Linked DNA regions of Geobacter metallireducens GS-15. The protein of the gene in region 1 interacts with the protein of each later gene in a pairwise test. Links are inferred from orthologs where the notes say so. Each region holds a gene or a part of one and is shown on either strand. Other genes may lie near its edges.

What was found.
Region 2: the proteins of uvrA (region 1) and uvrB interact in binary tests that used the Escherichia coli proteins (3 or more experiments, as listed by UniProt). The link is inferred for Geobacter metallireducens GS-15 from one-to-one orthologs.

The regions. Positions count from the first base shown.
Region 1 is NC_007517.1:151,070-161,683, reverse strand. The notes cover bases 4,753-8,085. They hold uvrA (excinuclease ABC subunit UvrA), read left to right. Parts: upstream 4,753-5,071; coding sequence 5,072-7,885; downstream 7,886-8,085. Other genes in these bases: GMET_RS00640 (DUF1847 domain-containing protein), read right to left, coding at 7,964-8,085; GMET_RS00650 (hypothetical protein), read left to right, coding at 4,753-4,898. In the rest of the region: ppk1 (polyphosphate kinase 1), read left to right, coding at 1-1,389; GMET_RS00665 (IS110-like element ISGme8 family transposase), read right to left, coding at 1,459-2,415; GMET_RS00660 (YXWGXW repeat-containing protein), read right to left, coding at 2,723-3,364; GMET_RS00655 (LexA family protein), read right to left, coding at 3,692-4,342; more of GMET_RS00650, read left to right, coding at 4,608-4,752; more of GMET_RS00640, read right to left, coding at 8,086-8,695; GMET_RS00635 (DUF2288 domain-containing protein), read right to left, coding at 8,698-8,985; GMET_RS00630 (TIGR03915 family putative DNA repair protein), read right to left, coding at 9,066-9,812; GMET_RS00625 (putative DNA modification/repair radical SAM protein), read right to left, coding at 9,809-10,614. UniProt on the Escherichia coli protein: The UvrABC repair system catalyzes the recognition and processing of DNA lesions. UvrA is an ATPase and a DNA-binding protein. A damage recognition complex composed of 2 UvrA and 2 UvrB subunits scans DNA for abnormalities.
Region 2 is NC_007517.1:3,614,697-3,624,920, reverse strand. What follows is about bases 3,998-6,940. They hold uvrB (excinuclease ABC subunit UvrB), read right to left. Parts: upstream 6,497-6,940; coding sequence 4,499-6,496; downstream 3,998-4,498. Other genes in these bases: GMET_RS16125 (response regulator), read right to left, coding at 6,618-6,940; GMET_RS16135 (response regulator), read right to left, coding at 3,998-4,482. Also shown: GMET_RS16150 (UvrD-helicase domain-containing protein), read left to right, coding at 1-1,761; GMET_RS16145 (NAD(P)/FAD-dependent oxidoreductase), read right to left, coding at 1,773-2,438; GMET_RS16140 (spinster family MFS transporter), read right to left, coding at 2,520-3,770; more of GMET_RS16135, read right to left, coding at 3,781-3,997; more of GMET_RS16125, read right to left, coding at 6,941-7,070; GMET_RS16120 (twin-arginine translocase TatA/TatE family subunit), read left to right, coding at 7,332-7,517; GMET_RS16115 (tetratricopeptide repeat protein), read right to left, coding at 7,620-9,551; GMET_RS16110 (Hsp20/alpha crystallin family protein), read left to right, coding at 10,030-10,224. UniProt on the Escherichia coli protein: The UvrABC repair system catalyzes the recognition and processing of DNA lesions. A damage recognition complex composed of 2 UvrA and 2 UvrB subunits scans DNA for abnormalities.

The DNA.
Region 1 (10,614 bases):
ATGATCGAGTCGGAACTCCAAGACCGGCGCTTCGCTCCCATCGTGCGGCTGGAGGTTGTGGCCGGCATGGGGGCGGTGCACCGGGGGATGCTCGCCGCGGAGCTGGAACTGAACGAGGCCGCCGACGTCTTCGAGGTGGAGGGGATGCTGGCCCTGCGGGACCTGTTCGAGATCGCCGGCCTCGGCTACCCGGAGCTCCACGACCCGTCCCACCACCCGGTCGACCACCCCCGCCTCATGACCGACCGGAACATCTTTCACGTGATCCGGGACGCCGGCGCCATTCTCCTCCAGCACCCCTACGACTCCTTCGCCACCTCGGTGGAGCGCTTCCTCTTCGAGGCAAGCGAGGATCCCAAGGTGCGGGCCATCAAGATGACCCTCTACCGGACCGCCTCCGACAGCCGGATCATCGATTGCCTGGTGAACGCGGCGAGTAACGGTAAGCAGGTGGCGGTGGCGGTGGAGTTGAAGGCCCGCTTCGACGAGGCGGCCAACATTCGGCTTGCGGAGCGGATGGAGGAGGCGGGGATCCACGTCACCTACGGCGTGGTGGGGCTCAAGACCCACTGCAAGGTGATCCTCGTGGTGCGGCAGGACTACGATGGGCTGCGGCGCTACGTCCACATCGGCACCGGCAACTACCATCCCGGCACCGCCCGGCTCTACTCCGACCTGGGGCTCCTCACCAGCGACGAGGCGATTGGCCAGGACGCCACCGAGCTTTTCAACTACCTCACCACCGGCTACACCCCCCGGCGCAACTATCAGAAACTGCTGCCGGCGCCGAAGCACCTGAAGCGGGCGCTCCTGGCCAGGATCGAGCGGGAGGCGGAACTCCACTCGGAGAAGACGCCGGGGCTCATCCAGTTCAAAATGAACGCCCTGGAAGACGCCGACATCGTGGCAGCCCTCTACCGTTCGGCCCGGAAGGGGGTGCGGATCGACCTCCTCATCCGGGACAGCTGCCGCCTGCGCCCCGGCGTTCCGGGGCTCTCGGAGACGGTGCGGGTGGTGAGCGTGGTGGGACGGTTCCTGGAGCACTCACGGATCTACTACTTCCGCAACAATGGTGACGAGGAGTACTACATCGGTTCCGCCGACGCCATGAAGCGGAACCTGGAATACCGGGTCGAGGTCCTCGCACCGGTGGAGGCCCCGGACCTGCGGAAGGAACTCCGAGCCATGCTCGACGCGCAACTCGGCGACCGGCGGAGCGCCTGGGAGATGCAGCCCGACGGCAGCTCCGTGCAGCGGATGCCGGGGGAAGGGGACGACCCGAGGGGAAGCCACGAGATCCTCATCGCCCTGGCCGAAAAACGCCGCAAGGCCGGTGCGCGCCTCAAAAAGAAAAAGGCCAGGGGAGTTGTCCGGCGCCCTGTCCGGTAACTCCCTCGGGCCTGCGATAATCAGAACAAGCATTTGAAACACAGAGCAACCGTGTTCTCAGTCAACAAATTAGTGCAGAAGTGGAGTGAATTTCGAGTGATCCCACTTCTGGTTGTTTTTCACCATGGCATTGAGGATGGTGAGTAGTTTTCGCATGCAAGCGGTGATCGCGACTTTGTGAAGTTTTCCGGCGCTTGTAAGGCGTTGATAGAAGGCTTTTATAACCGGGTTAAACCTGGCGGCACACAATGTTGCCATGTACAGGACAGAACGCACGGTTGCTCTGCCACCGGAGATTGCGCGCTTTCCACGGAATTTGCCACTGTCCCGATTATAGGGGCATACTCCGACCAGAGCGCCAAGCTGCTGTCGGGAAATGGTCCCCAACTCCGGAAGTGCTGCCAGTATGGTGGCCGCAGTCACAGGGCCGATGCCCTTGACACTGGTAAGGATTTCTTCTTTTGCCTTCCAGGATTCGCTGGACTGAATAAGAGTTGAGATGTCTTTATCAACGTCATCGATCTGCTGTGTCAGCCAGGCAATATGGGTCATGATGCCTTTGCGGACCGTAGGTGCAGCGGAAATCACGCGATTTTTTTCCGCCACAAGCATCTCGACCAACTGCCGGCGGCGGGCCAGCAGTGCTGCTAGATTTTGGCTTGTCTCGTCCTTGAGCGGCCTGATTTCAGGCTTGATGGCTTGGGCAAATCGGGCAATGATCTTGGCATCAAGAATATCGGTCTTCGCCAGCAGCCCGCATGCTTTGGCAAAGTTTCTGACCTGCCGAGGATTAACCACGACCACTGGCAGACCCGCTGCTGATAAGGTGCTGACAGCTAGCATCTCCAAGCCGCCGGTGGCTTCGAGAACAATCCGACAAGGGGCGTTCGTAATGAGCCACGTCGTCAGCTCAGCACAACCGGCATCATCGTTAGTCACCCTTTTCTGGTCACCAGTTGGCATGAGGTAGACATCAAGATGCTCTTTACTAACGTCGACTCCAACAACTGCATCATTGGGTTCCATATTCTCTCCAGTCCCTTTCTTGCGAAAATTCGGGCTCGTTTCGGCCCAAGCAACCGTTCGGGTTGAGGAAAGATGGACACGACGCATTACGCTCTGTGACGGGCTCAATTGGCCCAAGCAACGACCAAGCTGTCGTGTCCAATTCTGGAGAACATATAACCGGTTACTGAAACATACAAGCAACTGAGCAAATTCTGAGACAAATTCCTATTAAAACTGTTTCTGAACACACCCGGGAAAGTTTTGCATCAAATTGAATTAACCGGGTTGATTCCTCTGTTGCTCAGTTGCTCTGTGTTATTCGCCCTCAGTCCCTGTCGTCATCATCCCAGCGGTCGCGGCCGTGCTTGCGCCACTCCTTCTCCCGCCACTTCGCTTCCCTCCACCGTGCCTTCTCATCTTGCCGGATTTCGCGCCGTTCCCTCTCAGGACGGAAGCTGCGCCACTGGTCATGGTCGTCATCGCACCAGCGGCGGTAATCCCGGTCCCGCTGGTAGCGGATCGTTGCCACCGGGTAGCGCCTCAGCTCACGGGGCAGGGAGCGGTACGTCACCGTGGTCCACGGTCCCTGGTACGAGGCGCCGTTGTACCAGACGCCGTTGCGGCTCAGGTAGTAGCGGTTTCCCGCATAGAAGAGGTCGTAGGGTGTGCCTATGGCGACGTAGAAACCGAGTGAAGGGGAGAGGACGAATTCGGGAGGCTCGGCGATTACCACCGGTGGTGGGGCCGGCACGTAGACAGGCCGAGGAGCAGATGCGTAAACCGGCTCATAGCGGACTGGCGGGGCGGGAGCATAGACAGGCGGCGGGGCGGGGGCGTAGACCGGTTCGTACACCGCCACGGGCCTGTTCCCCAGGTTGATCCCGATGCTGAAGTCGACGTTTCCGGCGTGGGCCGTTCCTGTCAGGGCGGCGAGACAGGCGATAGATGCGATAATTTTGCTGGTCATGGTGTTTCCTCCTTTCATGTTACGCCCCTTTCGGTCATGAAAAAAGCCGGGGCCGGCATATCCTGTTGAGATATTTGGCGACCCGGCTGTCTCGGGGAGACCCTGTAGGCTTTCCGTCCCACCCTCGCGGATGGTTTAGTATTATCGTCTATCGGTGGCTATGCGGTTGTTGGTCTTGCCCTGGAAAGAGCAGAGAGCGTGCCAACACACGACCAAAGGTAATAACGTGCCGTTGCTTCTGAGGAATTCCGGGATGGCCGGATTGGCGGGGAATAGGAGTTCCGCCTGAAATCTGGGAACGGCTGCCCCATTTGGGGTAAAAAGCGTCTATAGTTTCACCTTGCGCCACACCTCCGCCACGGTGCCGATGATCCGCGTCTCCGGGGCGGGGGTGAAGGGGGAGTAGGTGGCGTTGTCGGGGGAGTAGACGATATCGCCGTTCCTGACCCGATACCGCCGCAGGATCGCCTCGCCCCACCGGTTGGTCACCAGGACCACTTCGCCGTTCTGGGGTTCTTCCCCGGGCCTGAAGATCACCAGGTCGCCGTCCCGGATGGTAGGGGCCATGAAATCACCGTAGGCGACGATGGCGTAGCATCCCTCGCTGACCTCCGGCAGGGCCACGCGATCACGGATGTCATCCTCCCCGACCCGGTGGGGAAACTCTGGCCCTATCCGCTCCAGGAGCGGGATTCCTTCGCCACCGGGAGAAGTTGCGGGCTGCCCGGCGCGGCGCGGCGTCCGGTACATTTCTCCCTCTCCCGAGGCGAGCCATGACGGGCTTATTTCATAGAGATTACAGAGGGCGATCAGGAGGGTGTCCGAAGGGGTCTTCTTCTCCCGCTCGATGCCGCTGAGGAATCCCTGCACGATCCCGAGGGAGTCGGCAAACTCCTTCTGAGTCAGTCCTTTGTTTATCCGGATTTCCTTGATCCGTCTCCCTGTGGATGGGGTCGGGACGATGGGGGAAACAGCCATAAAATATCTCTCCGATGAAACAATATTTCTGGATGAAAAATTTTCGTTGACAATATATTTCTTTGGAATAATAATAAAATTACCAAGGAAATAAAATATCCCCCTTACCGGCCCACGGGAGAAGAGGTTTTAAGGAAAAATGGGCTTAATTTGAAGCCTATCATGGTGTGCCGGGTGGGGCAAGGCTAAATTGCTGGGAGATAGTGACCTCCTCCGTCAATGGAGGAAAAAGGAAGGCCCGCAGCAGGCGGGCGGGGAGGACGCCATGAAAGGGGCTCACGGACGGTTTTGCGAGGTTTCACAGCTTCTTGCGGGGGATGCCCGGGGAGGACAGCTTGCCGATGATCTTCTGAATGCCTGTTTCGACCATGTGCTGCCGGAGGATGGCGGCGAGGGGAGCATGAAAACCCTGGCCCATCTCATGGTGACACTGGATCGGTTCAATGCCCACGTGCGACGAGAGGGGGGAGAGGGGCTCTTTGTCGGGTCGCCGGAAGAGGTCGCGGCCTGGGCCGAGGAGCTCACCCGGCAGATCTGGGAGAACCGCCCCAACTGACCGGCATCGCTCCGGTCAGCGGGGAGCGTCGACGCGCGTCTCAACAATTTCGCTGTTATGCCATGGGGTCGGCCGAAGGGTCGGCCCTTTTTTTATTCTGTTCCGTGCTATAGTATCTTTTTTGCCGGATGACTCCGGACCTAATCACCGCATACCGAAGGAACCGAACCCCCATGGCACACGACACCATCATCGTCAAAGGCGCCTGCGAGCACAACCTCAAGTGCATCGACGTGGAGATCCCCCGGGACAAGCTCGTGGTCATCACCGGCATCTCCGGCTCGGGGAAGTCGACCCTGGCCTTCGACACCATCTATGCCGAGGGGCAGCGCCGCTACGTGGAGTCACTCTCCGCCTATGCCCGCCAGTTTCTGGAGCAGATGGAAAAGCCCGATGTGGAATCCATTGAGGGGCTCTCTCCCGCCATCTCCATCGAGCAGAAGACCACGAGCAGAAACCCCCGCTCCACCGTGGGCACCGTTACCGAGATTTACGACTACCTCCGGCTTCTCTTCGCCCGGGTCGGCCATCCCCACTGCTACCAGTGCGGCAAAGAAATAACCTCCCAGACCGTCTCCCAGATGGTTGACCAGATCATGGCCATGGCAACGGGGACCAAGCTCCAGCTCCTCTCCCCCATGGTCAGGGGGCGCAAGGGGGAGTACCGAAAGGAGCTGGCCCAGCTCCGCAAGGACGGCTTCGCCCGGGTCATCGTGGATGGGGTACAGTACGAGCTTGCCGAGGAGATTCCCCTCGACAAGAACAAGAAACACGATATCGATATCGTGGTGGACCGGCTCATCGTTAAGGCGGGGATCGAGCGGCGCCTGGCCGATTCCCTGGAGACGGCCCTGAACCATGCCGAAGGGGTGGTGAAGGTGCAGGTCATCGACGGCGACACCATCCTCTTCTCAGAGGCCCTGGCCTGCATTGACTGCGGCATCTCCTACCCGGAGATGACCCCCCGGATGTTCTCCTTCAACAATCCCTACGGCGCCTGCCCCGACTGCACCGGCCTCGGCACGCGGATGTATTTCGACCAGGAGCTGGTGGTGCCGAACCCCGACCTCTCCATCCGCGACGGGGCCATCGTCCCGTGGGAGAAGCGGCTCTCCGGCTGGTACCACATGACCCTCGACGCCCTGGCCAAGGCCTATGACTTCGACATCCAGACCCCGTTCAGGGAACTGCCGCAGAAGGTTCAGGAGGTGATCCTCCGGGGCTCCGGCGGCCGGAAAATCGAATTCTGGTGGGAGGAGGACGGTGGCCGCCGCCACACCTACACCAAGGAGTTCGAAGGGGTGATCCCGAACCTGGAGCGGCGCTATCGGGAAAGCGACTCGGAGCAGGTCCACGAGGAGCTGGAGCGGTACATGAACGTGATGCCGTGCCCCACCTGCGAAGGGGCGCGGCTAAAGAAGGAGGCGCTCCACGTGAAGGTGGCGGGGCGCGACATCCGACAGGTGACGGCCCTCTCCATCAAGGATGCCCTGGAGTACTTTGCCTCCCTGGCCCTGACCCCCAAGGAGGAGGAGATCGCCCGCCGGATATTGAAGGAGATCCGGGAGCGGCTCAACTTCCTCGTGAACGTGGGGCTCGACTACCTCTCCCTGGACCGGGCCTCCGGCACCCTCTCCGGCGGCGAGGGGCAGCGGATCAGGCTCGCCACCCAGATCGGCTCCAGCCTCGTGGGGGTCCTCTACATCCTGGACGAGCCCTCCATCGGCCTCCACCAGCGGGACAACGGCCGGCTCCTCCAGACCTTGAAACACATGCGGGACATCGGCAACACGGTGCTCGTGGTGGAGCACGACGAGGAGACGATCCTGGAGGCGGACCACGTCCTCGACATGGGGCCCGGCGCCGGGGAGCACGGGGGCCGCGTGGTGGCCCAGGGGACCCCGGCGGAGATCATGGCGAACCCCGCATCCCTCACGGGGCGTTACCTCTCGGGGGAGCTCGCCATCGCGGTGCCGAAGAAGCGGAGAAAACCGAAACGCGTCATCACCGTGGCAGGGGCCACGGAGAATAACTTGAAGGATGTCTCCGTGGACATCCCCCTTGGGGTCATGACCTGCGTCACCGGGGTATCCGGATCGGGAAAATCGACCCTGGTCATCGACACCCTCTACAAGGTTCTGGGGCAGCGCCTCTACAAGAGCCGGGAGAAGGCCGGGGCGGTGCGTGAAATTCGGGGGCTGGAGCAGCTGGACAAGGTCATCAACATCGACCAGTCCCCCATCGGCCGCACGCCGCGCTCCAATCCCGCCACCTACACCGGCGTCTTCGCCGACATCCGTGACCTTTTCGCCCAGCTCCCCGAATCCAAGGTGCGGGGCTACAAGCCGGGGCGCTACTCCTTCAACGTGAAGGGGGGGCGGTGCGAGGCGTGCTCCGGGGACGGGATCATCAAGATCGAGATGCACTTTCTTCCCGATGTCTACGTCCAGTGCGAGGTCTGCAAGGGGGCCCGCTACAACCGGGAGACCCTGGAGGTGACCTATAAGGGGAAATCCATAGCCCAGGTCCTGGACATGACCGTCTCCGAGGCACTGCGGTTTCTGGAGAACATCCCGAAGATCAAAACGAAGCTCCAGACCCTGGAGGAAGTGGGGCTCGGCTACATCCGTCTCGGCCAGGCGGCCACGACGCTGTCCGGCGGCGAGGCCCAGCGGGTAAAGCTCGCCAAGGAGCTGGCCCGCCGCGCCACCGGCCGCACCATCTACATCCTCGACGAGCCCACCACCGGCCTCCACTTCCACGACATCGCCAAACTCCTGGAGGTGCTGCGAAAGCTCGTGGAGGGGGGAAACACCATCGTCATCATCGAGCACAATCTCGACGTCATCAAGACCGCCGATTACCTCATCGATCTCGGCCCCGAAGGGGGCGACCGGGGAGGTGAGGTGATCGCCACCGGCACTCCCGAGGAGGTGGCCAAGGTGACGCGATCATATACTGGGCAGTATTTGCGGAAGTTGCTCTGAGTCACCTTGAAAATCCTCCGTGATGCGGAGGATTTTCAAGGTGACTGACCGTGCGTGGATGTCAAAAAGGGGGGAGAACTACTTTTCTTCGGTAGGAACCGCGACGGGCTGTACCTTCAGCCGCTTGTAGTAGAAATTCTGTCCATAGAGAACCGCGGCGGGGTTATGGCCCGTGACCCGGTCCTTGCAGACCAGCGTCGTGACCGGTGCCTTCGAGTGCTTGGTGAAGAGCATGTCGTGCCCTACGCAGAGGCCGACGATGATGTTCATCTGGGTGCCGCAGCGGTTCAGTATCTCTGCCTGGGCGATGGGGTTGCAGGCCGGCTCGAAGGTGCCGGGGCGGACCTTGTCGCTCTCCTCCAGCCCCAGTTCCAGCTTGTCGATGCTCCCCGATTTGCAGCAGACGCTGGCGGGTTCCAGCCCCTGGGCCTCCAGGATGGTGACGAGCTGCTTCGTTTCCTCCAGGAGGCCGATGCAGGTGGCAATCCCTACCTTCGTCCACCCCATGAGCTTCGCCAGGGCGACAGTGTCCTCCACCCGGGTCCAGCGGGCCACCACGGCGTCGCTCCCCTGCATCTTCTGGTAGCAGAGCCCCTCCACCCTGGCCGCCACGCGGGCAAGGCGGGCGTCGTCGCCATCCCCCCGGTACTCGGCGAAACTCTCGTCGATGATGTCGGGGGAGGTTTTCGAGGGGCAGTTGGCCGGCTGGCCGGGGCGGTTGTCCGGGCTGCTCCAGCAGTTGGTGGTGCCGCTCTTCTGCCAGACTGCGCTGCAGTTGGCGCAGGAGGGTATCGTTTCGTTATCGGCCATGGTCAGTGCTCCTTCATGAGGACATAGGGGCTGATGATGAGGGTGCTGAAGCGGGCGGCCTTGTCGGCGTCCCAGGCGGCGATCTGCCCTTCGCTCGGCTTAGACAGCTTGCCGGTTTCGATCCATGCCCCCACGGTCGCCGTGTCGTCCCTGGCGATCCGCTCCCCCACCTCTGCTATTTCCAGTTCAGGGGCCACAACGATCAGGCCCCCCCGCTCCAGATGGGCCCGGAGCCAGTTCCACTCCGCCACGTCCACCTGAAGGGCCAGTTCTTCTTTTGTTGGTTTCACGCATTGTCTCCTTCACTTCGTGTTCGCGACTTCGACAGAATACCAGCATTGCGGGAAAAATCCAGACGGTAGCGTTCAGTTCACTCCCGCTCGAACTCCGGTAGGTGCCGGCGGTGCTTCAGGGGGAGGTTTTGCCGCTGGAGCTTCGGATTGTGGCGCTCCGCGATGGAGAGGCGGTCGAAGTAGCGCTGCCAGAGATCCCGAAAGAGCTCCTCTCCAGCGGAGAGGGGGAGGGGACCGGTCACCTCCAGGGGAATGTCGGCCCACTCGCGGCGGGCAGGGTCGAAGGCCACCGCCTCGTTCCGCCGTCGGTCGTGGATGATCCAGCGCTGGTCGGCGAACCGGGCCGCGAAGTGGGGAGCGATGAGGGGGAGGATCCGGTGATCGGGCTCCATGGCGGCGTACCAGACATCCCCCTCCAGTTGCCGGAAGCGAACAAGCCCCTTGTAGCGGTGGGCCTCGCGCCCCACTGCCCGGGCCAGCTTCCAGACCGGGATGACCGCCTCGTGGGCCAGCATGGCGCCGAACCGGGGCCCCGTTGTCAGCCCCAGTTGCAGGTAGCGGAAGAGGAGGATTTCCCGACCCGGTTCCCCGGCGTGGAAGGCGTAGCGGAGAGTCTGCACGGCCCCGGCGGGGAGGGTACGGCGGATGAGCTGATAGAGCTCCCCGGCCCGGTCCCGGTCCGTCTCCACTTCTTCGACGGCGGCGAAGAGCCCCTGTTGCTCCGGCTCCCGGTCAGTGATCGCCTCGGGCTCGGCGCTCCGCTCCCGTGCCAGGGCCACGGCCGTGAGAAATCCGGCAAAGGTGCCGTCGTAGCGGAGGATCACAGCTCCCCCGTGATGGTGGACCGGATGTCGATGGCGTTGGCGCCGTCGAAGAGGGAGGGCTGGCTCCAGCGAGGCCGGGGGGTAGTCCGCTCCGTGAGCCGCGCCTGGAGTCCCGCGGCGTCCGGGGTCATGTCGGCACCGAACCGTCCCCGGGCCGTGACGAAGTACCGGGCCCGCTTCATGACCACCCCAAGCAGGGCCAGATCATCCAGGGAGAGGTGTCCCCCCCGCCGTGCCCCGACGATCCGCTGGGCCGACCGGACGCCGATCCCCGGCACCCGCAGGAGAAGTTCCAGGGGGGCTCGGTTCACCTCCACGGGGAAGAGGTGGAGGTTCCGCAGGGCCCACCCCGCCTTGGGGTCCAGGGAGAGGTCCAGGTTGGGGTGCTCCTCGTCCAGAAGCTCCCCGGCGGCGAACCCGTAGTAGCGCATGAGCCAGTCGGCCTGGTAGAGGCGGTGCTCCCGCACCAGGGGCGGCGTGCCGACCACGGAGGGGAGGCGAGTGTCGGTGTTCACCGGAATGAAGGCCGAGTAGTAGACCCGCTTCATGGAGAGGCGCCCGTAGAGCCCGGCGGCCAGCGACACGATCTGCAGGTCGCTCTCCCCGCTGGCGCCGATGATGAGCTGGGTGCTCTGCCCCGCCGGGGCAAAGGGAGGGATCTTCCGGGATACCTTCCGCTCCTCCTTTGTCTGGACGATGAGCTCCCCCACCCGTTTCATGGGTGCGACGATGGCCTCGCGGCTTTTGTCCGGGGCCAGGAGTTGCAGGCTCTCCCTGCTCGGCAGCTCCATGTTGACGCTCA
Region 2 (10,224 bases), 3.5 Mb from region 1 along the record:
CTCGTAGCGCGCATCGCTGCCCTCCTGGCGCGGCCGGAGACGGTGCCGGAGCACGTTTGTGCTATCACCTTCACCAACCGGGCCGCCAGGGAGGTGCGGGAGCGGCTTGTGGCTACGGCCGGCGGAGCAGGGGAGCGGGTCTTTGTGGGGACGTTTCACCGGTTCTGCCTTGACTGGCTCCGGCAGGAGGAGCCGGGGCTCGCCGTGGTGGGGGAGGAGAGCCGGGAGCGGCTCCTGAAGCGCCTCTTTCCCGATCTGGGGAAAAAGGAACAGGGTGCCGTGGCCGACGGCATCGCAGATCATCTTCACCGCTCGGGTCTCGACGGGGCGTCTGAGTCGCTGCGGCGGTACCTGGAGGAGCTTGCGGGACGCGGGGCCGTGGACCTGGATGCCGTGGTCCCCCTCGTTGTGCGGCGCCTCGCGGAGGACGACTGTTTTCGGCAAAGGGTCTGTGGCAGTGTCGAGCATCTCTTCGTGGACGAGTTCCAGGACCTGAACGCCCCCCAGTACGCCCTGGTGGAGATCCTGGCCCGGGAAGCGACGGTCTTTGCCATCGGCGACCCGGACCAGGCCATCTACGGCTTCCGGGGGAGCGATCCCACCTTTTTCTTCCGCTTCGCCGACCATCCCGGCACCCGGCGGCTTTCCCTCTCCCGCAACTACCGTTCGGTTTCGCCGGTGGTGGAGGGGGCTTCGGCGGTCATTGCCCGAAATACCCTGCGGAGCGGCCTCGCCCTTGTGGCCGGGGCACCGCACCAGGGGATGATCGAGCTTCACCGTGCCCCCACGCCGGCAGCGGAGGCGGAGTTCATCGTGCGGCGCATCGAGGAGTTCATGGGTGGGGTCAGCAACTTCTCCCGGATTTCGGGGCGGGGTGGCGACCAGGGGAGGGGGCGAAGCTTCGGGGAGATGGCGGTTCTCTACCGGCTTTCCAGGCAGGCCGAGGAGCTGGCCGGGGCGCTGGAGCGGCGGGGCATCCCCTTTCAGCTCATTGGCTCGGTCCCCTACTTTCTGGGACCGGCGGTGCGGGCCGTTACCCGGTTCATTCAGGCAGCCGCCGGAAGCGACGACATCGGCGAGTGGCTGGCCCTCCTGGGGGGGCTGCGGGGAATCGGCGAGGAGAGCCTGACCCGGCTGGAGGAGGCGCTTCCCCTGACCGGCGATTTCCTTCCCTTGACGGCCGCGGCGGGCCTCCCTTCCGTGGCCGCGCGTCAGGTGGCGGAACTGGCCGCCGCCCTGGGGCGGTTCCGGGACGTGATGTCCCGGGAAGGAATCGCGCCGGCCATTGGTCCTGTCTTTCCCTTTCTGGAGGTGGATGCCGGCCATCCCGATGTCTGCCGCCTCGTGGCCCTTGCGGGGAGTTTCGGGCGCAATCTCGCGGCCTTTGCCCGCCATCTGCGGGACTATGCCTCCGAGACCCTCTACGACGAGCGCGCCGAGGGGGTTCCCCTCATGACGATCCATGCCGCCAAGGGGCTGGAGTTCCCGGTGGTCTTCCTGGCCGGGTGCGAGGAGGGGCTTCTCCCCTGCACCCTCTGGCGCGATGCCGATCTGGAGGAGGAACGGAGGCTCTTCTACGTGGGGATGACGCGGGCCAAGGAGGCGCTTATCCTGACCGCCTCCCGGGAGCATCCCTGGTGCGGCCCGGGGGAGCGCCCCCTTTCCCGGTTCGTGGAGGAGATTCCGGCGCGGCTTGTCAGCCGCGCCGTTCAGGATACCGTGCGCACGGGGAAGAAGGGGGAGCAACTGGAGCTGTTCTGAGGGGTGTTCCGTCAGGTGCCGAGAACTGCCTGCCGGAACGTCTCGATCCCCATCTGCTCCACGATCCGCCCCAGCCTCTGCTCGCTTCCGGAGCCTTTGTAGTAGTCGACGATCCGTGCAACAACAGCCAGAACCTCGTCATCGTCAGGAGCGGTATCGGTGAATACCTCCCCGATGCGGGGCCGGGCGCCGGCGTTTCCCCCCACGTAGATCCGCCACCCTTTCGGCGTCCCCACCACCCCGATGTCCTTCAGCAGCGTTTCGGCGCAGTTGACCATGCACCCCGAAATCCCCATCTTCATCTTGTTGGGAAGCTTCATGGCGTGGTAGATGGTGTCGATCTTGAGGCCGAGGGCCACTGAATCCTGCACCCCCCGCTTGCACCAGGTGGTGCCGGGGCAGATCTTGACGCTCCTGACGCAGAGGCCGATGGCCGCCCCTGGTTGCTGGTCCAGGTCGCTCCAGATGGTGTCCAGGTCCTCTTCCTTCACCCCCATGAGGGCGATGCGCTGGGCCGACGTGAGTTTCAGTTCCTTGACGCCGTAGCGGTCGGCCACGTCGCAGATCTTGCGGAGGGTGGCGGTATCGGTGATGCCGCCGGGGATGTGGGGGGCGATGGCGTAGGTTTCCCGGTCCCGCTGGACGATTGCCCCCTTTTCGAGGATGTCCTTTTTCATTGACTGACTCCTGGATTGGAAAATAACCCTTTCATTAGCATAGTTCAGGGGGGAACGGAAGGGGATTGGCGATGCCAGAGGCTACTCAGCCTTTGCCATGTCCCCTTCGATGCTGTGGCAGCAAACGAAGGCAAAGAGAGCCGCAACGAGGATGGCGACAGGGGTGGAGAGGAGGGCAGTGCGGAGTCCCCAGATGTCCGAGAGCCGGCCGAGGATGGTGGGGGAGATTGCGTCCCCCAGGGCATGGATGAAGAAGATGTTCACGGCGAAGGCCATGGCGCGGACGGCCGGGCGGGTAACGTTGACGATGACGGTGTTGAGGGGGCCGGTGTTGAGGAAGAGGAAAAACTCGGCCAGGAACATCCCTCCCAGGCAGTGGTTGAGGGAAGGGGTCAGGATGGCGTAGGCCGCCGCCGGCGTCCCCAGGAGGAACCCCCAGCCCGAGACCAGGAGGTATCCCTTGGGGGTGCGGCGCTGGAGGCGGTCGCCGAGCCATCCGCCGGTGAGGGTGCCGCAGATGCCGGTCACCACGGTGAGCCCCCCGAACAGGGTGTTACCGGTGGACACGCTGAGGCCGTGCTCCCGGTAGAGGAAGGTGGGTATCCACTGGGCGAGCCCCCCCAGGGCGAAGGTCATGGCTGCCATGGCCAGGGTGTTGGCGATGAAGGAGCGGTTCCGGAACAGGGCGCGGTAGCCGCCGTTGTCCGGGTTATCGTTCTGCTCTAGTGCTGCATCGGCGCTGCGGGGCGGTTCCCGCATGAGCCAGACCGGGAGGACGAGGAGAAGCCCCGGCAGGCCCACCATCATGAACGCGGCATGCCATCCCCATTGCTGGCCGATGACCCCTCCCAGGAGATAGCCGAGGGCGCTCCCGACGGGAATCGCCAGGTAGAAGTAGGAGAGGATGCGCCCTCGACGCTCCCGGTCGAAAAATTCGGCCAGGAGACCGGGGGAGACGGTGCCGAAGCTCGCTTCACCGACCCCGACCGTGGTGCGGGCAGTCAACAGTGCCGGATAGGTGGGGGCAAGGCCCGCGGCGGCGGTGGCGACGCTCCAGATCCCGAGGCCCGCCGCGGCGAGCCTGGTCCGGCTCCAGCGGTCGCCGAGCCACCCGAAGAGGGGAGCCGATACCATGTAGGTGACCATGAAGCCGCTTCCCAGAAGCCCCAGGGCGGTGTCGGAGAGGCTGAAATCGTGCTGGATGAGGGGAAAGACGGCATAGAGGACCTGGCGGTCGATGTAGTTGAGAAGGTTGACCCCCAGAAGGAGGGCCAGGACGTAGCGTGCGTAGGGAGAGCTTTTCGAGGGGGGCGACGGAGCGTTGATATGCATGGGCTGATCCCTAACGAGGAACGTAAGCGGCAATGTACCGTTTCACCTGGTCGGCGGCCTTGGCTGCGATGCCGACGAACTCGACCCCGAACCCTTCGGGGAGGCCCGACTTGATCCGGCGGTGTCCTTGGTTGACCCACGCTACCCGGGCGTCGGTCTCGATGAGATCGCTCCCCGGGAGAAAGAAACCGAGCCGGATCCGGTCCTCCATTTTCACGTCGCACCGCGCACCCACATAGACACCGCTGAAGCTGATGTCCTCGATGGAGCCGTGGAAGCTTTCGTTCCCCCTGCGGAAGACGGCCAGGGACCCGCACCGGATCCGCTGGTGGCGACGCTCCACCTCGGGGACGAATCGCCGCCCCGCTTCGAGGAACTCCCGCCGGTCGATGGGCTTCGCGATGATCCCGTCGCACCCCGCTGCAAGGCACCGCTCCCGGTCCTTCTCCTTACCCTCCGGCACCATCATCAGAACGGGAATGGTGCGCAGTTCCCGGTCTCCCTTGAGGATCGTACAGCAGGCGACGCCGTCCATCTCCGGCATCCGGCAGTCGAGGTAGATCAGGTCGGGCCGCTGCTCCCGGGCGATTCTCAGGGCCTCCTCTCCCCCCGAGGCGGAGAGGACGGCGATCGGGGAGCCCTTGAGAAAGTCCCGCTGCACGGAGAGAAAAAAGCGTTCATCGTCGACGAGCAGTACTGATGGTGGTTTCATGACGTTCTCCGGCATTTCAGGGGTGGAGCTGAAGGTGCCGCTCCTCCAGGTTCTTGATCCGGTCACGGAGTTCGGCCGCCTTCTCGAATTCCAGGTTCTTGGCAGAGGCAAGCATCTCCTTGCGGAGGCGCTTCACCAGCTTAGGAATCTCATCGGCAGGAACGTATTCTTCTTGAGGCTCGGCCGCAAGGGGAATGGTGTAGTAGTCCCGCTCCTCGATGGATTCGAGTATGGTGCGGAGCCCCTTTTTCACCGTCCGGGGGGTGATGTTGTGCTCGGTGTTGAAAGCCTCCTGGATCGTCCGGCGCCGTGCGGTCTCTTCGATGCATGCCTCCATGGAGCCGGTTACCGCGTCGGCGTACATGGTGACCCGGCCATTGACATTGCGGGCGGCCCGGCCACAGGTCTGGATCAGGGACCGGGCTGAGCGGAGGAATCCCTCCTTGTCGGCATCGAGGATCGCCACCAGCGAAACCTCGGGGATGTCGAGCCCCTCCCGCAGGAGGTTGATCCCCACGAGCACGTCGAACTCGCCGAGGCGCAGGTCCCGGATGATCTGCATCCGCTGGATGGTGTCGATATCCGAGTGGAGGTACCGCACCCGTACCCCCAGGTCCCGGTAGTAGTCGGTCAGTTCCTCGGCCATCCGCTTGGTGAGGGTGGTGACCAGCACCCGCTCGCCCCGGGCCACGGTCTCCCGGACTTCGTGGAGGAGGTCGTCCACCTGGCCTGCGGCAGGCCTCACCTCAATGACCGGGTCCAGGAGGCCGGTGGGGCGGATCACCTGTTCCACCACCACGCCGCCGGCCTGCTGCAATTCGTAGTCGGCGGGGGTGGCGGAGACGTAGATCGTCTGGTTGAGCCGGGCAGTGAACTCCTGGAAGGTGAGGGGGCGGTTGTCCAGGGCCGACGGGAGGCGGAACCCGTAATTCACCAGGGTCTCCTTGCGGCTTCGGTCCCCCCGGTACATCCCTCCCACCTGGGAGACGGTGATGTGAGACTCGTCCACGAAGAGGAGGAAGTCCTTCGGGAAATAATCGAGGAGTGTGTAGGGGGGCTCCCCCGGCGCCCGGCCGTCAAAGTGGCGGGAGTAGTTTTCGATTCCCTGGCAGAACCCCATCTCTTCCATCATTTCCAGGTCGAACATGGTGCGCTGCTCGAGCCGCTGGGCCTCCACGAGCATGTTACGTTCCCGGAACCACTGGATTCGCTCCCGCAGGGCTACTCTGATTTCTTCGATTGCCCGCTCAAGGGTTTCCCGGGTGGCCACGTAGTGGGACGCAGGATAGACGGCGCATTTGGCAAGCCGCTGGTGCGCCACCCCCCGCAGGGGATCGATCTCGCTGATGGCCTCCACCGCGTCGCCGAAGAATTCGATCCGCAGCGCCTTCTCGTCCTCGTGGGCCGGAAAGATCTCCACGATGTCCCCACGCACCCGGAAGGTTCCCCGATGGAAATCAATGTCGTTACGCTCGTACTGGATCTCCACGAGCTTGCGCAGCAGGGTGTCCCGCCCGTACTCCTCTCCCTCGTGAAAGAAGATGTGCATTGCCTGATACTCGGCCGGGGAGCCGATGCCGTAGATGCACGACACCGAGGCCACGATGATCACGTCCTGCCGGGTCAGGAGGCTGCGGGTGGCCGCGTGGCGCAGTTTGTCGATCTCGTCGTTGATGGAGGAGTCCTTCTCGATGAAGGTGTCCGTGGTGGGGATGTAGGCTTCGGGCTGATAGTAGTCGTAGTAGGAGACGAAGTACTCCACGGCGTTGTGGGGGAAGAGCTCCTTGAATTCGCCGTAGAGTTGCGCAGCCAGGGTCTTGTTGGGGGCCAGGACCAGGGCGGGACGGTTGGTGGCGGCGATGACGTTCGCCATGGTGAAGGTCTTCCCCGAGCCGGTGACCCCCAGGAGAACCTGGTGCCGGTCGCCCCGGAGGATTCCCTCGCTGAGTTCCTCGATGGCCCTCGGTTGGTCTCCGCGGGGAGTATAGTCACTTACCAGGGTATAACGGTCCATGGGGGGATAGTACCATGGACGGGTCGCGTTTGCATCGGGGAAAAGGACGCACGAAATCCGGAGTTATGCGAATGTTTCGGAAGGAAGCGGTAGCGGAGCCACAGATTGCCGCGGGTTGCGACTACCTTGCGGCGTTGGAGAGCTTCGGGGTCAGGTTCATGGTGAGCCAGTAGGTGCCGATGAGGCGGAGCGCCTCACTCAGGTGGTTGAAATCGACCGGCTTGCGGATGTAGCTGTTGGCCCCCAGGGTATGGCACTCAAGGATGTCCTGCTCCTCGTTGGAGGAGGTGAAGACCACCACCGGAAGGAGCTTTGTCCGTTCGTCGCTTCTGATTCTGCGCAGGACTTCGAGTCCGTCCACCTTGGGGAGTTTCAGGTCAAGCAGGACCAGGCAGGGCATGGTGGTCGTGTCGCGTCCGCCGTGGGTGCCGGTGCCGAACAGAAAATCGAGGGCCTCAACCCCATCCCGTGCCACGGTTATTTCGGAGGCGATGTTGTGCTTGCGGAGTGCGCGAAGCGTCAGTACTTCGTCGTCGGGGTTGTCTTCAACAAGGAGAATGTGTCTGTTGGTCATGGAAGGCCCTTGCATCTAGCGTTGCCGACAAGTTAGACAATATATACCATAGAGGGAAAGGATAGTTGAAGAGTATAAATAAAATGTGCTGCTGATTTTGAGATGTCGAGGTTAATTCTATCGGCAGTCAATCATAAAATACAGGAAAATATTGAAGAGGGCGAGGGAGACCGTTGGGTGCCGATGAAGGATGAGCTCTTGATTTTTAAGGACCCAGATGTAATACTTTTTCGTACCGTTCAGAGCAGAAGGAGGTCCAGTATGTTTGGAATCGGCATGCCCGAGCTGATAGTTATTCTCGTCATTGTCCTGGTGGTCTTCGGCGCCGGGAGGCTCCCCGAGATCGGCGGCGCCCTCGGCAAGAGCATCCGGAACTTCAAGAAGGCATCGGATGGAAAGGATGAAATCGAGATAAAGCCGGAGAAAAAGGACGACCCTTCGAAATAGGGCAAAGGTCTCCGATGGGCGAAGGGCCGGCAATGCCGGCCCTTCTTGTTATCAATAAGAGGATATTTCTGACGAATCGATCCGTGGTGAGCGGGCAGGCTCCTAGTGGCTCTTCTTGGCTTTTTTGGCCTTGCCTCCGGATTTAGTGGATGATTTCTTGGAAGTGGCCTTAGCGCCCTTCTTCGATGATTTCTTCTTTGATGCCCGGGATTTTTTTGCCTCTTTCGAAGCTTTTCCTTTGCGCCCTTTCTTGCTGTAGCGGGGTGGTTCGGGAGAAAGTTCTTCTTTGATGTTGCTCAGAAGGACGGCTGTTTCTTCCATTCCCGGGTCGGCTTTCTTGGCTGCTTCCAGAGCTCCTTTTGCTTCGGAGATCTTTCCCGTCTTCAGGTAGATCCGTCCCAGGGCATTGAGACTCTTGGCGTGATCCCCCTTCAGTTCCACCGCCTTTTTGTACTCTTGTTCGGCGGCATCGTAGTCCTTCTTGAATTCGTAGATGAGCCCAAGCTTGTAATGGCTGGCCGGATCATTGGGGGCGAGTTCCACCCCGTCCTTCAGAAGGGTGATTAATTCGTCGTATTTCTTGGACTTCACATAGAGCGCAGTGAGGATGTTGCGGGCTTCGGCGTCGTCTTTCTTGATGCGGAGGATTTCCTTGTATTGCTTCTCCGCCTCCTCGTTCTGGTTTCCCTTGCGGTAGAGGGCCGCCAGTTCGCGGCGGGCCTCCAGGTTGTCGGGAGCGATTTTGAGGGCGTCCTGGTAGGAGGCCATGGCTTCCTTGGGGTTCTTGGCCCCCAGCAGTGCCCGGGCGAGTTTCAGATGGAGGACCGGGTTGTTGTCCCCTTTCTTGAGAAGCTCGCGGTACTGTTCGATGGCCTGGGGGTAGCTGCCGCGAAGCGCATATATGTCTGCCAGGCGTCGGCGGGCGTCGCCGTTGTCGGGTGAACTGTGGATTGCCTGTTTGTACTCGACCACTGCCTCGTCGATGAGACCCTTCCGCTCATAGAGGACGCCGAGGTTGTAGTGGGTATCGCCGGTGCCGAGTTTGAGCCTGATCAACTCCTTGTAGGAGGTAATGGCCTCGTCATCGAACCCCGCTGCCGTCTGGGCTTCGGCGAGCCTCATCAGGGCCTCTGGCCAGTCGGGTTTTTCCCTGAGTGCCGCCTTGAACTCTTCCGCGGCCTTTGCATACTCCTTGGCCTGCATGAGTTCGTCTCCCCTCCTGAGTCGCTCGTCGGAGAGGACACCGCGCTGCTTCCCCGCCAGGAGTGACTGGTAGTCGGCTGCCTGACGGTCCCCCTTTTTCTCATAGGCCTCGGCGAGGAGGCTGCTGACCTCCTTGTTCCCGGGGCTGGCGATCTGGGCCTGTTTCAGTTCCTCGATTGCCCGGTCGGTCCGCCCTTCCGCCATGTAGAGGGACGCAAGGCCCACTCGTGCCTCTTCGTGGGAGGGGGAGAGGCTGAGGGCCTTGCGGTACTGCTTTTCGGCGTCGCTAACCTTCCCCATCTCACGGTAGAGGGCGGCAAGCTCGGTGGGGATTACCGGGTCGGCAGGGAGCCCCTTTGCCGCTTCAGCGTAATGGTAGAGGGCGAGGGAGTATATCTTGCGCTGGCCGAAGATCATGGCAAGGCCATGGTGGTAGCCTGGGTCGGGGTCGGAGGAGATGGCCCGGGTCAGTTCCACGACGGCGTCGTCGTGACTTCCTTTAGCCAGGAGGGCGAGGCCCAGGTTTCCCTGTGCCCGGGGAAAGGCCGGCTCAAGGCGGAGAGCCTCGCGGTAGTCCTTGATTGCCTCGTCATGGCGTCCCGCCCGCTCCGCGCGGAGGCCTCGGACGAAATAGCCCGCGGCCCCGTCGGCACAGGATTCGAGGACGACATCCTCGGTTTTCCTCGTCGTATCGCCATCGGCCTGCACCGGGATGGTGGCTGCCAGGCGCTTTGCGTCGTCGCAACGGCTGTCGGCCCCTGCAGCAAGGGGGAGCGCGAGTGCAAGCTGAAAGAGGAGGGTCGGGACCAAGATCGTTCTGCTGTGTATCACGAAGTGTCCTCCTGAAATCGTTTCGAGTGTGTTTCGATGCCTGTCGGTTCACTCTGCATGACAGGTCTTTGTTGTGCGTGGGGTGCCCGGCGGCAGTCTCCTCGCAGTGGTCCCCTTGCTGATGGGACGTTCTGGTGTGGCGGCGGCGCGTAAGGGCCGGTTAGGCGGAGCAGGCGGCCGCCAGTGCGGCACGGTTTCCGGATGAAGGGAGTGGGAGTCGGTACGGGACAATGTCCGGCCGGCATATGCAATTCGGGGGATTATACACAGTGGGGTGGTAAAATTCAACGGATTAACCTCTTTCGAGGCTTCCCGGTGGGCAAGGGTGCGGTATTCCCGTCGGTTTTAGCCAGCGCGGATTGCCTTGACTTCGGACGCAAAGATGATTAGATGATTAAACTGATGCACTGGACCTGAATTCAATTCCAGAGAGCGCGGATTTCTCCGTCCAGGTCTTTCCGCACACAATGAGGGTGCTATGGCCGTTATTCCCAAGGAGCCGCTTGACTGGCTCTCCCTCCTGCATCTGCAGATTGACGAGGTCTTCGACTACATCGCCCGCATCGGCGGGGGGGAGCGTTGGGGCGAATGCGAGTATCTTCCGGCCATTGACATCTTCGAGACCCCGGACGAATTCACGGCGGAGTTTGAACTCCCCGGCTGCGACCGGGGC